Regions from separate parts of the Clostridium sp. DL-VIII genome, predicted to be linked through region 1. Evidence: riboswitches for the same ligand, from Rfam matches in the RefSeq annotation. Region 1 holds a riboswitch; the other holds the start of a gene.
What was found. Region 1 has a riboswitch for FMN ahead of CDLVIII_RS04395 (ECF transporter S component). Riboswitches for the same ligand answer to the same signal wherever they lie in the genome.
Positions count from the first base shown of each region.

Region 2: another riboswitch for FMN. It lies ahead of ribD (bifunctional diaminohydroxyphosphoribosylaminopyrimidine deaminase/5-amino-6-(5-phosphoribosylamino)uracil reductase RibD); the one in region 1 lies ahead of CDLVIII_RS04395 (ECF transporter S component).

Region 1 is NZ_CM001240.1:952,840-961,145, forward strand. Features, by position in the region: gene CDLVIII_RS04380 (HAMP domain-containing sensor histidine kinase) at 1-776, shown strand, start outside; gene CDLVIII_RS04385 (ABC-ATPase domain-containing protein) at 963-2,663, shown strand; gene CDLVIII_RS04390 (hemerythrin family protein) at 2,845-3,234, shown strand; FMN riboswitch at 3,350-3,466, shown strand; gene CDLVIII_RS04395 (ECF transporter S component) at 3,631-4,215, shown strand; gene rd (rubredoxin) at 4,646-4,804, shown strand; gene CDLVIII_RS04405 (DeoR/GlpR family DNA-binding transcription regulator) at 5,009-5,773, shown strand; gene rimI (ribosomal protein S18-alanine N-acetyltransferase) at 5,807-6,247, opposite strand; gene tsaB (tRNA (adenosine(37)-N6)-threonylcarbamoyltransferase complex dimerization subunit type 1 TsaB) at 6,250-6,996, opposite strand; gene tsaE (tRNA (adenosine(37)-N6)-threonylcarbamoyltransferase complex ATPase subunit type 1 TsaE) at 6,993-7,454, opposite strand; gene CDLVIII_RS04425 (zinc ABC transporter substrate-binding protein) at 7,932-8,306, shown strand, end outside.
Region 2 is NZ_CM001240.1:2,027,973-2,036,278, forward strand. Features, by position in the region: gene CDLVIII_RS09280 (amidase domain-containing protein) at 1-624, opposite strand, end outside; gene CDLVIII_RS09285 (DUF6398 domain-containing protein) at 1,163-2,413, shown strand; FMN riboswitch at 2,465-2,580, shown strand; gene ribD (bifunctional diaminohydroxyphosphoribosylaminopyrimidine deaminase/5-amino-6-(5-phosphoribosylamino)uracil reductase RibD) at 2,861-3,949, shown strand; gene CDLVIII_RS09295 (riboflavin synthase) at 4,022-4,675, shown strand; gene CDLVIII_RS09300 (bifunctional 3,4-dihydroxy-2-butanone-4-phosphate synthase/GTP cyclohydrolase II) at 4,744-5,937, shown strand; gene ribE (6,7-dimethyl-8-ribityllumazine synthase) at 5,980-6,444, shown strand; gene CDLVIII_RS09310 (DNRLRE domain-containing protein) at 6,553-8,034, opposite strand; gene CDLVIII_RS09315 (hypothetical protein) at 8,277-8,306, shown strand, end outside.

The sequences.
Region 1 (8,306 bases):
TTAATATTAAAATAGCAGATAAAAACATAGAAGGCTTAGCTTTTGAGATTAATGAATATTTAGAACTTTATAAGAGAAATGAACAGGAAAAAATAGCGGTTAAAAATACTTTAAAGCAAGGAATAGCTAACATGTCACATGATTTAAGAACTCCATTGACATCAATAATAGGATATTTAAAGTTACTTGAAAATGACGAGATAGATAGGGAAACTGCGTTAAATGTACTTAGGAATAAAACTGATAAGCTAAATGTACTTATAAATGACTTTTTTGAATTAGCATCCATAGAAAGTGATGATTATGAATTAAACATGACAAAGATAAATTTAACCAATATAGTACATGAAGAACTTCTATCTTTTTATGAAGTGTTTGAAAGTAAAGGAGTTAATCCCAAGATAAATATTTTAGATAAACCAATCTTTATAGTGGGAGATAAAGATAGTTTAGAGCGAATAATAGATAATTTACTTTCAAACACATTAAAGTATGCTGAAGGAGATATTGAAATAAATTTAGAAGAAGTTAAAAATGAGGCTGTTTTAAAAATCTCAAATATATGTACAAATATGAACCAGGAAGATATATTACATATATTTGATAGATTTTACATGGCAGATCAGGTGAGAAAAGGACAAGGAACAGGACTTGGATTATCAATTGTCAAAAGTTTAATGGAAAAAATGAATGGTAATATAATAGCAAATCTTGAAGAAAATAATATTTCACTAATATGTGAATGGAACGCTATAGATACCCAGAATAGAGACTAGACTTATAACTTAAAACTCATATTTTTTATAGATTAAGACAATAATTAAAGCAGTGACAAGTTGTAAATTACAAGTAATAAATTAAGTTCCTGATTTGTTTATCTATAAAATAATATGATATCATTAAATAAGTCAAAATATACTAAGAAAAAATCTTAAATATTAGAATAAAAACAGGTGAATTGTATGAAAAACTTAGAAGAATTAAAAATAGAATTAGATAGAATTGATGGGAAAAGTTATAAGCTATATAAGAACATAGAAGGGCAATATGATTTTGAAAATTATATATTGAGCATAGATCATGTTCAAGGTGACCCTTTTGCTGCACCGTCTAGAATTAGAGTGATAGTAAATCAAAAAATGGCGGGATTTCCAAAGGAGCTTTTTAATAGTAAGAATAAAAATATTGCAGCAGCAGACTATTTAACAAGAGAATTTTACTACAATATAAATAAGTGTAGTGAAAGAATTTTTGGCTCAGGAAAGAGTGGCTTAATAGTTATAAGTAAATGCCATCAGCAAATCTTAGAAAGAACTTCAATAATTATAGATAATGATAAGCTAGAAGCAAGGTTCTATGTTGGGTTTCCTGCAAGAGGCAGGAGCGTTTTAGCAAAGGAACTTGAAAAAATTTTATATAATGTTATACCAAATATTGTTGAGAAAACTTTGATATATAAAAACATCAATAGTGAAAAGATGATAAATAGAGTAAAGCTAATGGAAGATCAGGAATGCATAAGAGAAGAGCTATATAAAAGAGACCTAATTGCATTCATTGCCAATGGATCAATTTTACCTAGAGAAAGTGGAATATCTTCGAGACCATTAAAAAATGGGAAAGTATTTATTTCACCTAAGGAATTAGAAGTGGAGTTTAATACGCAAAGTAAAGGTACAATTAAAGGAATGGGAATAAAAAAGGGAATAACGCTTATAGTTGGAGGAGGATATCATGGTAAATCCACATTATTAAGAGCTTTAGAACTTGGCGTTTATAATCATATTGAGGGTGATGGAAGAGAATTTGTAATAACAGATAGATCTGCACTGAAAGTGAGAGCAGAAGATAATAGATGTGTAACAAAAACAGATATATCGTTATTTATAAATAATCTGCCAAATGAAAAAAATACTACAGAATTCTGTACAGAGAATGCAAGTGGAAGCACCTCGCAGGCAGCTAATATAATAGAAGGAATAGAAAGTGGCAGCAGGGTATTATTAATAGATGAAGATACTTCAGCTACTAACTTTATGATGAGAGATGAGTTAATGCAAAAGCTAGTTTCAAAAGAAAAGGAACCAATAACACCATTTATTGAAGTAGTTAAGCCTTTATATGAACAAAAAGGAATCTCAACAATAATGGTAGTTGGAAGCTGTGGAGATTTTTTTGATGTAGCAGATTGCGTGATTCAAATGGATAATTATGAAACTAAGGATGTTACAAAAGAGGCTAAAGAACTAAGCAGTGGACAGATAATAAAAAGAATTAATGATAGAAATTTAAAAATAAATATTTCATTTAATAGAGTAGTTAAAAAAGGAACTATTCAAGCTGGTGAAAAGGGCATAAAAATAAAAACAATAGGGTTAGATGTAATAAGCATAAATAAGGAAGAGATAAATTTGAGAGCTGTAGAGCAAATAGTAGATAATGAGCAGCTAAATGCAATAGGTTCTATTATGAAATGGGCAGAGGATAATATTGTGGATAAAAATCTAAGTTTAGAAAAGTTTGTGGATAAAATAATTAATGAAATAGATAAAAATGGGTTATTGTTTATTGAAAGGGTGAAAGGCGGAAATGGAAGCTTAGCTATACCTAGAAAGCAAGAAATAATGGCAGCTTATAATAGATATAGAAAGCTAAAAATGTAACATTTGTTTAGTAATAAATCATAGATAAAAATTTCCAATTTTTTAGCCGTAAAAATTATCGAATTTGGAATTTTTATTAAAGAATCATGTATTTCATAGTGACTTTGTCAGAAAAAGGTGATATATTAGTAAATAATAGGATGGATGAAGTTTAAACTATGATAGGAGGAATGTTTTATTTATGTATGAAATGAAAGAAGAGTACAAAATTGGGGTAGAACTAATTGATAAGCAACATAAGAAGCTGTTTGAATTAGCAGATAAAGCTTATATGTTACTAAAAGATGAGTTTACAATTGATAAGTATGACAAAATAGTAGAAATACTACAGGAACTAAAGGATTACACTGTTTTTCATTTTAAATCAGAAGAAGAATATATGGAAAGTATAAACTATAAGAGAATGTTCACTCAAAAGGTAGAACATGATGCATTTATTAAAAAACTTGAAGCAATTGATTTAAAAAATGTTGATGAAAATCAAGATGAGAGCTTAATGGAAGTGTTGAATTTTCTAAACGATTGGTTGACTGAACATATATTAAAAAATGACAAGCTTATAGGACAATAAGACAGATTATGTAATTAGTATTTGTTTTTATAATTAGAAATTAATATTTTTACTAACAATAAAAACATATTGAAAAGTATATAATAAAGTTATATAATTAAGAAAATAAAAAATATAATATCTTCAGGGCAGGGTGTGAATCCCTACCGGCGGTACAGCCCGCGAGCTTAAAATAAGCAGATTCGGTGTAATTCCGAAGCCGACAGTATAGTCTGGATGAAAGAAGGTAACCTATTAGAGATTTTGATTTTTGTAATTTAGCTCTTTGAGTTTAAGCCCTGATGTTTAACATCAGGGTTCTTTTAATGTTTAAAAACAAACGTTCAAATGCAGTTAATTGAAAATAGAATAACTAATAAGCTACACCAGGAAGATAATCTTTTGGGAGGTAGAAAGATGAACGAAAAAACAAGTAAAATGGTGAAAATTTCTTTATTAGCAGCAATAGCACTTATACTTAGGTATATAGAATTTCCAATAATACCGCCATTTCCATGGTTACAATTTGACTTAAGCGATGTTCCAGCAATGCTGGGGGTATTTGGTTTTGGACCAATGGCAGGAATAATAATAGAGTTATTAAAAAATGTTGTAATATTAGCTATAAAAGGAACAAGTACAGGCTTCGTTGGAGAGGTTGCGAACTTTTTATTTGGAGTTGCATTAATCCTACCAGCTGGACTTGTGTACCATAAAAAGAAAAGCAAAAAAAATGCTATTCTTGGAATGATATTAGGAGCAGTTGTTATGCAGATAGTAGGAATTATAGGAAATGTATATCTATTATTACCTGCTTATGGAATGCATGTGGATAATGCTTATCTTATGTGGTATATTACTGCAGGATTATTACCAATTAATGCTATAAAGGCACTTATAACATCAATATTAACTTATGTATTATATAAAAGGATTTCGGTTTCAATCTTTAAAGCAGAAGCTAATTTTGGAAGTATAGAAGAAACAACAAAAACTATATAGAAATATAGAAAAAGCTGTTACAAAATGGTTAAAAACATTTTGTAACAGCTTTTTTTACTAATAAAGGCTTACGAATTGATTTTATGCTTTTTGGGAAAAGTAATTATTAGAAATAGATGAGGAGAAATTAAATAGAATAATTATAATTTTATTAGTTAATAAAATTAGTTAATTAATAACAACTATTGATTAATAGTTCCTTATCTGGTATTATATTAATATAGAGATAAGAAAAGGGGTGTTTCAATGAGTTTTAGAATAAATGATACGGTGATTCAGAAATAAGAGAATTATGGGATTCTGATGAAGATGCATTAAATAGGTGCAGGGAATTTGGTAAAGCAATTGCAGAAATGCTTTAAATATATTTAATATAAATTAATAAATATTAGTATTTGAATAATAATTAAATTTAGAGGAGGTTTTTATTATGGAAAAGTATATTTGTACAGTATGTGGTTATATTTATGATGAGGCATTAGGTGATCCAGATAATGGAGTTGCACCAGGAACAAAGTTTGAAGATATTCCTGATGATTGGGTATGTCCATTATGTGGAGTTCCAAAGTCAGATTTTGAAAAACAATAGGGTATATTGACTTGGTATTTTTCTATAATGCCTAATAAAATAGTTGAAATCCAAATATAAAGTTTTAATAAAAAGGGACGATCAAAATAATTCTAAAAATTTTGAAAGTCCCTTATATATTGTGTATTATTATAGTTATAGAAAAATATTCGAGAATATTATTTTCATGTGCCTTAATAATAAATAATTAGGAGAATGAGTTATATGTTTACGGAAGAAAGATTAGATGAGATATTAAATATATTAAATATGCAGGGGAAAGTTAAGGTTAAAGATTTAAGTCAAAGATTTAATGTGACAGAAGATTGTATTAGAAAAGATCTAAAACAGTTAGAACATACAGGAAAACTAAAAAGAACATATGGAGGGGCAATTCAAGTTAGGCAGTCTTCTCAAATATATGATATTTCAGAAAGGGAAAAGGTAGATATTTCAACTAAGAGCATAATTGCAGAGAAAGCCTTAGAATTAATTCAAGATAGGGAAACTATATTTTTAGATATTTCTACAATTAATATTTTAATAGCAAAAGCTCTCTTAAAAAGCAAAAAAAGAGTGATAGTTGTTACTAATATGCTTGAGATTGCAAATATTTTAGCGATGTCAGAGAATAATATTACAGTTGTAGTTGCAGCAGGTGTTTTGAATAAAGCATTAAATGGTTTTATTGGAGCAGCGGCTAATGATTTCATTAAAAAATATAAATTTGATAAAGCCCTCATAGGTAGCTGTGGAATTGATGCTTTTGATAAAAGTATAACTACTTTTGAAATTGAGGATGGGATAACCAAAGCAGCTATAATACAATCCAGTAAAAAAACATTTTTGGTAATGGAAAATAAAAAATTTAATGTAGATGGTAATTATAAATTCGCTATGATTGATGATATAGATGCAATAATAACAAATGAAAAGCCTAATGAACAGATCACAGAAATATTAGATAATAGTGAAATAGAATTGATATAAAAATGATAGTAGAGTTCCTAGGGAACTCTACTATCATCTTAGCCACATTATAATGGCATCTTCTTTATTATCTTCGTAATATCCTCTTCTAATTCCATCCTGCTTAAAATTATATTTTTCATATAATGCTTTTGCGGCTGTATTACTGCTTCTAACTTCAAGGGTAAAGGCTCTGCAGGCCCGCTCATTTTTACAATAATTAATCAATTCATTAAGGAGCTTAGATGCAATTCCTTGCTTTCTGAAGTTTGGGTGTACAGCTATATTTGTTATATGTGCTTCATCTAAAATGATCCATGTTCCTGCAAAACCAATAACTTTCCCATCAAGTCTTGCTATAAAGTATTTAGCTACAGGATTAGATAATTCTTGTATATAGGATTCCATGCTCCAGGAAACAGAGAAACTTAATGAACTTATTTCTAGAACTTCATCAATGTCTTCTTCTTTCATCAAATCAATAGTCACACACATATCTATTTCATCCTTTGCTCATATTCTCTTTCAGCTTGTGATTTCTTCAGGTAAAATGGAGTAGAGTTTGGATTATCAAAATCACCATTTTTCAATAATACACTACCTATTTCGCCTAAAGAAGAAGCACGAACTAAATTAAGATGATTAGGTGGAAAATAACAATTTGGACAATTTTCAATTAAATAATCTTTATATTTATCTACACCATCACCAATAAATATAACTTTTTCTTCTTTTGCTTTAATAATTTCTACGAGCTCATTAAGATCTAGAGCAGAATAATCTAAAACTTTTTCTAGTGTAACTGGAAGATCAAAATCTGTATTGTTTGATTTTATATCAGTTATAGAATTAGCAGCATGCCCCTTATACAATGCAGTATATACACTATTTCTTAAGGCATCCATTATAGGACATATAATTCCATCAAAATTAGCTGCGCTTAGTGCTAAAGCATCTAGGCTTGATACACTGACATAAGGTTTATTACTTCCAAAGCTAAGCCCTTTTATTGTAGCCATACCTATTCTAAGGCCAGTAAAAGAACCAGGCCCTTTAGAAACAACATATCCATCGACATCATCTATGTTTAAATTGTTAGCTTTTAATAAATTTTCGATTATGGACATGAGAATGACAGAGTGCTCTTTCTTATCATTTAAAGTAATTTCTCCAAGTAATTTATTATCCTTCATTAAAGCAGCAGTTGCTACTTTTGAAGATGAATCTATAGAGAGTATAATCATATCTTCAACTCCTTTATATAATCATATCTTCCTCCATAAGGAGTTAAAATTATTTTTCTGTAATCTTCACCTTTAGTAAGATCCTTTTTTATATTTATATGAAGTAAATCATCTGGTAGAATTTCTTCAATATAATTTGCCCATTCAATAATAGATACTGCATCTGAAAAAATATAGTCATCAAAGCCGATTGCATAAATTTCATCAGGGTCATTTACTCTATATACATCAAAATGGTTGAGTTTCAATCTACCACTATCATATTCATTAACAATTGTAAAAGTTGGACTTGTAATAGTATCGGTTACTCCAAGGCCTTGTGCAATTCCCTTAGTAATATGAGTTTTGCCAACCCCTAAATCTCCAGTTAAACAGATTATATCACCGGCATTTAATAATTTACCTAATTCTATTCCAAGCTTAGTGGTATCAGCTACATTATAAATTTCAAATTCCATGAAATACCTCCTTTAAGTGAGAATATATTCACACGCTAAATTTTTCTCACACACGCTAAAAAAGTCAGATGTATAAAGAAACCTACGGCTCTATAGTCATCTGCGATTTTTTTGTTTAAAATTCTATCCAAATAGTTTATAATACATTCTGAGTGAAAATAATAAAAACGAGGCTTATAAATTCTCATCCTTTTATTTTATATCAAAATTATATAAAAGCAAATTAAAAATATTGTTTATAAGTAACTTTAATATTACATAAATTAAATATTCAGAAAAAATGTAATAAATTTGTATATATTTCTTGTGAATATGTTGGTATAATAAAGTAAAATGTATGCTAAACTGTATATAAGAAATGAATGAAGAATTAATTATTTTTGATACATAAATTATAAATTGTTCTATATTTATTAATTAATAAGTATATTAGAAAGAAAATTATAAGAGGTCAGTCAATTTTGGAGGTGACTTATTTTGAAGAAGATTACCTTTGCAATGATAATAATAACTATTGCATTGTCTTTTGGTATGAGTTTTTTTTCAAATCCTTTGTTAGCAAACACTGACAATAATAGAACAGAAAATAGAGATAAATATTTAAATATAATGACAGTTAGTAAACCGCAATATGATATGGTTAAGAAGATCACAAAAGATAAGAATAGTGTGAATTATATGCTTACTGATGAAAAGGAGATTAGTGAATTTAAGTATAGTGAGGACGTATTAGATAACATATCTAATATGGATTTATTTATATATTCTGGTACTTCATTTGAACCATGGAGTAATTCACTTATTAACGAATTAAAAAAAGGTAATCTTGGAATAATAAATTTAGCCAGAGGT
Region 2 (8,306 bases), 1.1 Mb from region 1:
AAGTTTAGTTCCTAATTTATGTGATATTAGATATGAATATATCTCTTCAACCCTAATCCATGCGTTAGTATATGGTTTCCAGGTTGGAGTTTTATTAAGTCCTCCGGCATAAAGGATTTGGGACATGAAATTTGTGCAATCTCCACCAATGCCTTCAAAGGATTTATAATTAGGATTTGGATTTAAGGCATAAGTTTCTGCGTAAGTACAAGCCTCGTCAACATTAAAGTCCAAACTTTTTCTTTTATTTGGAGCATCTTTGGAAGAGGAAATAAAAGTTTGAAAAGTTCCATATAATAAATCAATTGAAGGAAATTTATATTCATATGATTTCAGTTTTTCAGAAGAAATAAGATCATATATATGAGAAAAATCATCATTTAAAATATAATTATATAAAAGGGGATCCTCCTCATTTTCTAGAAGTAATCGTAAGTGAAATCTATTGTTTAAGTATTCTAAGATAATAATATAATTCTGGGTGCAGGCAGATGGTATGTCTTGAGTAGAATTTTCAATAATAAAGAAAATTTTTAAATTAAGCAATAATTTAGTAAAGTGACTATTCATATCTAATATATTATAGTTATAATCAAAATGAAAATTTTTAAATATAGACTTCATTTTTTTTCTCCACTTAAAATCAAATAATTTTTTTAAGTAAAGTTTTTCAAGTATGTAATTGTCTAAATAATTAAAATTTCCATGAATTAAATTGAGATCTTTATATGGAGTTGAAAGCAATAAGCAAAGATTATATAAAAATTTAGACAGCATATATACATTTCCTGGATTTAAAATTATTATATTCATATATATATGAATAAAAATATAAATAGTGCAAAAGAATATAGTTAAGGCATGTTAAAGCGTAAAACAATTAAATCTCCACTATAATGAAAAAAGTGTACGCATATTTTGTGATAATTTTTTTGAGTGTGCTAAAAGAGTTTAAATATCAACAAAAAGGTTCAGAAAAATTAATGAGTAGATATAATTATTATAAGTGTGATATAATAATAACATTAGTGAAAAGTTAAGGGTTAATATCATTAATTTAAAATCAAAAATACAAATTTGGCGAATATACTTGCAAAGTATATATATTGTAGGATAAAATCAAATTTGTTAAAGATTTTTTATAAAGGAGCTATAAGAAGAAATGCAAAAATTATCTAACGAAATAGCTAGCAAGTATGAAGAAATAGTTGAAAAAATAAAAAGTTTTTCAAGTGAATTTCTTAATGAAGAATACGAAAATATTTGTGTTCGAGCTGCTGAAACATTATTTTTAAATTGTGAAGAAGATTTAAAAAAGGGAAAAAGTATCTCATGGGCAGCAGGAATAGTGCATGCTATAGGAACAGTGAATAATTTATTTGATTCAAAGGAAGAACCATATGTTAAAGCTGCTGATTTATATAAGGCATTTGGAGTAAGCAGTAGTACAGGCTCTAGTAAATCAAAGGAAGTAAAAAATCTATTAGACTTATCAAAAGAAAATGAACAGTGGATAATAGGTAAAAATAACAATAAAGACATTTTAAAGGATAAGATGTCAAAAGTGAAAGATGAAACGGCAGTTACAGGAAACGATTTAGTAAAAGTAGACAAAAAGGATGAAATAGATAGAAAAGAACCATTTAAATTTGCAGTACATAGAAATTTACTTGAAGCACAAGCAATTATAGATCATGCTTGGAAACAAAAGAATTATAATAGCAAAGCGAAGTATGCAAAAGAAGCATTAACCGTATGGAAAGATTGTGCTGATGCATATATTATTTTGTCAAAAGATACTAGCTTAAGTGCGGCTCAAAAGAAAACTCTTTTGGAAAGGGCAGTTAAGGCAGCACAAAATTCATTGAGAATAGATAATTTAGAGAATGCTGAGCCAGAATTATTTAAATTAAAAATAGCTGAACCTTTTTTTGGAGCTAAGTACAATTTAGCTATGCATTTATGGAGAATTGGAGAAAGAGAAGCAGCAATAGAAAATGCTCTTGAGATTTTAAAATATAATGAACGAGATAATTTGATGGTTAGAGCTATAGTTGTTAACTGGCTTCTAATTGAAAATAAATATTCTGAACTAGAAGATTTATTGAAAAAATATGAAAAAGATAATCTAGCAGCTATATACTATAGTAAGGTAGCTTTATTATATAAAACAAACAGAGTTGACGAAGCTGAACATTTGTTAAGAAGAGCATATAGAAGAAATCCATATGTTATACCATATCTTTTAAGACAAAAAAATATACCTGCTTCACTGCCTAACTTGATTAAAATTGGAAGCGAAGTTGAAGCTGCGAAATATGCTAGCTTGGGATTAGAAGTTTGGAATGATTCAGAAATGATTAAATGGCTAAAAGAAAAGAAAAAAGAATTTGATATGATAAAGTTTAATTAGTGCTTTACATTTTTTTAATAATATGATATTTTATATATAGAAAATTTAATATAAAATCTTCGGGGTTGGGTGAAATTCCCTATCGGCGGTACAGCCCGCGAGCTATAATTAGCAGATTCGGTTAAATTCCGAAGCCGACAGTAAAGTCTGGATGAAAGAAGATAGTGATTAATATTAGTTATAATTAAAACTTAAATATTATTACTTTTTGTAAGTCTACCCTGAATTGTAAAATTCAGGGTTTTTATTTTAAGTAATATAAAAAGTAAGTAGTATACAATTTTAAAAACTTATATTTTAAAATTTTAATTATAAATAATGTTATTAATTAGAATTATAACTAAACCCTGAAGATTTTGAAATTCAGGGTTTTTTGCGCGTATAAAAATCTCAAATTATTACAAGATTATATATAGATCTTTTATTTTTGTGGGAGATGATGATTTTTTGAATGAAAAGTATATGGAAAGAGCATTGAAATTAGCAAAAATGGGAATTGGCAGAGTGAACCCTAATCCATTAGTAGGGGCGGTTATAGTTAAGGACAACAAGCTAATTGGGGAAGGCTATCACGAATGCTATGGAGAGGCTCATGCTGAAAGGAATGCAGTAAAAAATGCAACAGAGGATGTAGAAGGAAGTACTATTTATGTAACACTAGAACCTTGTGCTCACCATGGAAAAACTCCTCCATGTGTAGATTTATTGATTGAAAAGAAATTCAAAAAGGTCGTAATTGGAATGTTAGATCCAAATGAATTAGTTGCTGGAAAGAGCATAGAAAAATTAAAGCAGCATGGTATTGAGGTAATAGTTGGGGTTAAAGAAGAAGAGTGCAAAAAAATGAATGAGATTTTTATAAAATATATTACAACTAAGATACCTTTTGTTATTTTAAAAAGTGGAATGTCTCTTGATGGAAAAATAGCAACTTATAGTGGGGAATCTAAATGGATTACGTCTAAAGAATCAAGAGCAGATTCACAAAACATAAGAAACAGAGTAAGTTCAATTATGGTTGGAGTAAATACAGTTATAGCAGATGATCCAGAGCTTACATGTAGAATTAACAGTGAGAAAAAGTTGATAAGAATTATTGTAGATACTAATCTTAGAATTCCTTTAGACTCTAAAGTAGTTAAAAATGAAGATAAGAATACTATTGTTGCAACATCAATAGATTCTGATGAAAATAAAAAACAGCTGCTTAGAGGTTTAGGCGTTAAAGTTATAGAAGTGGCAAGTAAAAATAATAGAGTGGATCTAAAAGAGCTTCTAAAAAAGCTTGGGGAGGAAGGCATCGATTCAGTGCTTATTGAAGGTGGAGGAACATTAAATTTTTCAGCGCTTAAAGAGAATATTGTTGATAAAGTTATATTTTACATTGCTCCAAAGATACTAGGAGGAGAACAAAGTAAAAGCAGCATAGCAGGACAGGGATTTTCAAAATTAAGTGAAGCAGTGAAATTGATGAATATTAGTTATGGAAATATTGGAGAAGATTTAATTATAGAAGGATATATAGAAAATAAATAAGACGTATGAAAAGAAACGTAAGTTAATATGGGGAGTTGTTATTTTTCAATATGTTGAAGCAAGGAGGAAAGAATGTTTACTGGAATTATTGAAGAAGTTGGAATATTGCAAGAATTTAATTTGAGTAGTGGCTTTGGACTAATAGAAATTAAATGCAAAAATGTTTTAGAGGAAACAAGAATAGGAGATAGTATAGCAACAAATGGAGTTTGTTTAACAGTTAAAGAGATGAGCTCAAATTCATTTAAAGCAGAAGCAATGGGAGAAACCTTATCTAAAAGCAATTTGGGAAATCTTAAAGTTGGCGATAAGTTGAATCTTGAAAGAGCTTTAAGGTTAAGTGACAGGCTTGGAGGTCATATTGTAAGTGGTCATATAGATGGAATTGGCAGAATAGTTGCAATAAATGAAGAAAAGGATGGAACCTGGTTTACTATTTCCGCACCTAAGGATGTTTTGAAATACATTATATATAAAGGCTCAATAGGAATAGATGGAATAAGTTTAACTGTCGCTTATGTTGATGATCAAGTGTTTAAAGTTTCAATTATACCACACACTTTAGATAATACCATTCTTCCAGAAAAGAAAGTTAACTCAATAGTAAATTTAGAATGCGATTTAGTAGGGAAGTATATAGAAAAATTATTTGGTGGAAAAAATGCAGATAAGGAAGAAAAAAAAGGAGATGTTACTATGGAGTTCTTAAAAAACAGTGGCTTCTAATCAGTAAAAAAAGATGTGGCCCTAATAAAAAAATATGTGTATATAAATTAAAGTCAGGAGATGTAGATATGAAGTTTAATAGCATAGAAGAAGGCTTAAAAGATATTAAAGAAGGAAAATTAGTAATAATTGTTGATGATGAAGGAAGAGAAAATGAGGGGGATTTAGTAATTCCAGCAGAAATGGCCACTGGTGAAAATATTAACTTTATGATTAAGTATGCAAAAGGTTTAGTTTGCGCACCAGTAGAAGAAGAAATAGCAGTGAGATTAGGATTAAATCCGATGGTAGAAAGAAATACAGATAATCATGAAACTGCATTTACAGTGTCAATAGATCATAAGGATACAACAACAGGAATCTCAGCATTTGAGAGAGCTCATACGATAAATGAACTTGTAACTGCAAAAGAAAAAGATGATTTTAGAAGACCTGGTCATGTATTTCCTTTGGTTGCTAAAAATGGTGGAGTTTTAGAAAGAAGAGGACATACAGAGGCTTCAGTTGACTTAGCGAAACTTGCAGGATTTAAAGGTGCAGCAGCTATATGTGAAATAATAAATGATGATGGAACCATGGCTAGGCGTGATGACCTAATAAAATTTGCAAAAGAGCATAATTTAAAAATTATTACAATAGAAGACTTAGTTAAATATAGAACACAGGAGCATTTAAGTGTGACTAAAGAAGTCGAAGCTAAATTACCAACAAAATATGGAGATTTTAAAGTATTAGCTTTTAGTGAAAAAAATTCTTCAAAGTGCCACTTGGCATTAATTAAAGGAGATATTAAGACTGAGGAACCTATGCTCGTACGAGTTCATTCTGAATGTTTAACAGGAGATGCTTTGGGATCAAGAAAATGTGACTGCGGTGAACAATATGCAGCAGCAATGGAGATGATAGCTAAAGAAGAGCAAGGTATACTTTTGTATATGAGACAGGAAGGAAGAGGTATAGGGCTTTTAAATAAATTAAAGGCATATGCACTTCAGGATACAGGACTAGATACGGTGGAAGCAAATTTAGCTTTAGGTTTTAGGGATGATATGAGAGATTATAAAATAAGTGCAGATATGCTTAAAATCCTTGGAGTAAATAGTGTTAAGCTGATTACCAATAATCCAGATAAAATAGAGGGACTTGAAAAAAACGACATTAAAGTAATTGAAAGGATTCCAATACAAGTGCCATCAAATAAAAATGATGAATTTTATCTAAAAGTCAAAAAGGAAAAGATGAATCATTTATTACATTTATAAAATTTTAACGCAAAATAATTTAAAATAATGGAGGAAAATATAATGAATATATTTGAAGGAAATGTAGTTTCACAAGGTTTGAAGTTTGGAATAGTTGTAGGGAGATTTAATGAATTTATTGTAGGAAAACTTTTAGAAGGTGCATTAGATGGTTTAAAAAGACATGGAGCAAATGAAGAAGATATTGATATTGCATGGGTTCCAGGGGCTTTTGAAATTCCGCTTGTAGCAAAGAAGATGGCAAAGAATCCTAAATATGATGCAGTAATCTGTTTAGGGGCAGTAATAAAAGGTGCCACATCACATTATGATTATGTTTGCTCAGAAGTATCAAAAGGGATTGCTAATGTTTCTCTTGAAAGTGAAAAACCAGTAATATTTGGAGTACTTACAACAAATACTATAGAGCAGGCAATTGAGAGAGCAGGAACTAAAGCAGGAAACAAAGGTTATGAATGTGCGGTTTCGGCTATAGAAATGTCGAATTTGTTAAATAACATAAAATAAAGCTTAAATATAATATGATTAAGGTCATGAGCTTAGAGGTAGTATCATGAATGCTCCAATAAAAGAGTATTCATAATAACATTAATAAGCTCATGACCTTATATTTTTTTAAATAGATTCGTGATTTATAGTATCTTTTGCTTCTGATAATTTTGATAATTGGGCAGATAATTGAGAAAGAGTTTCATTTATACCTTTTATTGAATCATTTAAACTAGATACACTGCTGGCAACATAAGAATGTAATAATGAGATATCATCATTTACAGAATTCTTTAAGGCATTAATCTCATTTTTTAGAAGCTCAGCTGAATCAGAAGTTGTACTTGCTTTTGAATTTAAATTTTCAACAGAATTTTTTAGGGCGTCAATTTCAGTCTTTATTAGATTATTTAATATAGTCTCCATGGTTGAATTTGTTTGATCCAATAATTTTTCAATAGGAGATTTCAATAAGTTTATATTATCATTTATATCTGAACTTATATTTTTCACAAGACCGTCTAAATCAGATATATTTTGAGCATTTGAGTTTTTTAGTTGAAGAAGATCATTATTCACAGAAGTCTTTAGATTTTCAATTTCAGTCTTTATAAGTTCATTTAATTTAGAACTTAAGTTGGTTGAAAAATCTGTGTATGAATTTGTATGATCTTCTATATAATTTTTTAATATGTCTGTACTGTTATTTATGTTAGAAAAATTTTCAGCAAATTTATTAATGGTAGGAACAATATCATTATCTATGGCTGCTGAATTATTCTTTACATTGTCGACAACAGTGCTAAAAGAATCAATTAAATTTAATAAGTTATGTTCTAATTTATCAAACTTAGAATTTTGAGTATTTAATTCATTAATTATTTTATCTGAAGAGTTTTCTGTATTAAATTTATCATTAAGAGAAATATCTTCATTTTCTAGTTCTTCATTTATTTCAGTGTTGTAATTATCATTATCACTATGACTATCTATATCAGTATCAGCATCAGTATTATTACTAGTGTCAAAATCGCTATTATCAATTTCAGGACTATTAGAAGAATCTTCATTATTAAAGAAATCTTTTATAGCAACTAAATAAGGTGGATTTTCAGAGTTACTAGAATCAAATTGAATCATGTAAGATGGCTTTAAATTTAATGGTTCTAATACTATATTGTAAATATTGGTATTAGAATTCAAAGACTTTATAATATTAGAAATATCAATTTTTATATATTTTTTAGTAGATTGGCTTGGAATATTTATATTCATTTCAGAAAGCGCATTTCTCTTAGGGCATGTAAGCCAATTTACAGTTGAAACGTTAATATCAGAGTCAGTACTATGAAGAGAAATACTAATAGTAAAATTATTATGTGCATAATGTAGATTTTCAAGAAATAAATATAAATATATTCTTTTAGAAGAATCAATGTCTGAATCTGGTATATAAAACTGCATTAATGATTTAAATACATTATAGTTTTGAGATTTATTATTTATAGATCCAACGAGTAAAATTCCTTCATTGCTAAAATTAATATTAGGTTTAATATTGCATAAATAGGTTGTGGCGCTACACTTAACCTCTGTAAAATTTTCCATTAATTTTATCTCCTTATATTATATTATATTTATTGATTATGTATATTTATGTAAGAATATATTTATGCATAATTCTAAAGATAAATTGAGACGGACAACATACAATATAAATATAAACGTAGTTAAATAAAAAATATTTTATATAATTTTTTTGAGTCACAATTTCAAAATTTTTACATACGATGTAGTATGAATATTAAAGAAATTACGTTTGTTATAGTCTTTTTTAAGGAGGAGAATTTATGTCCATAAATTTTAAAAAATTTACACCA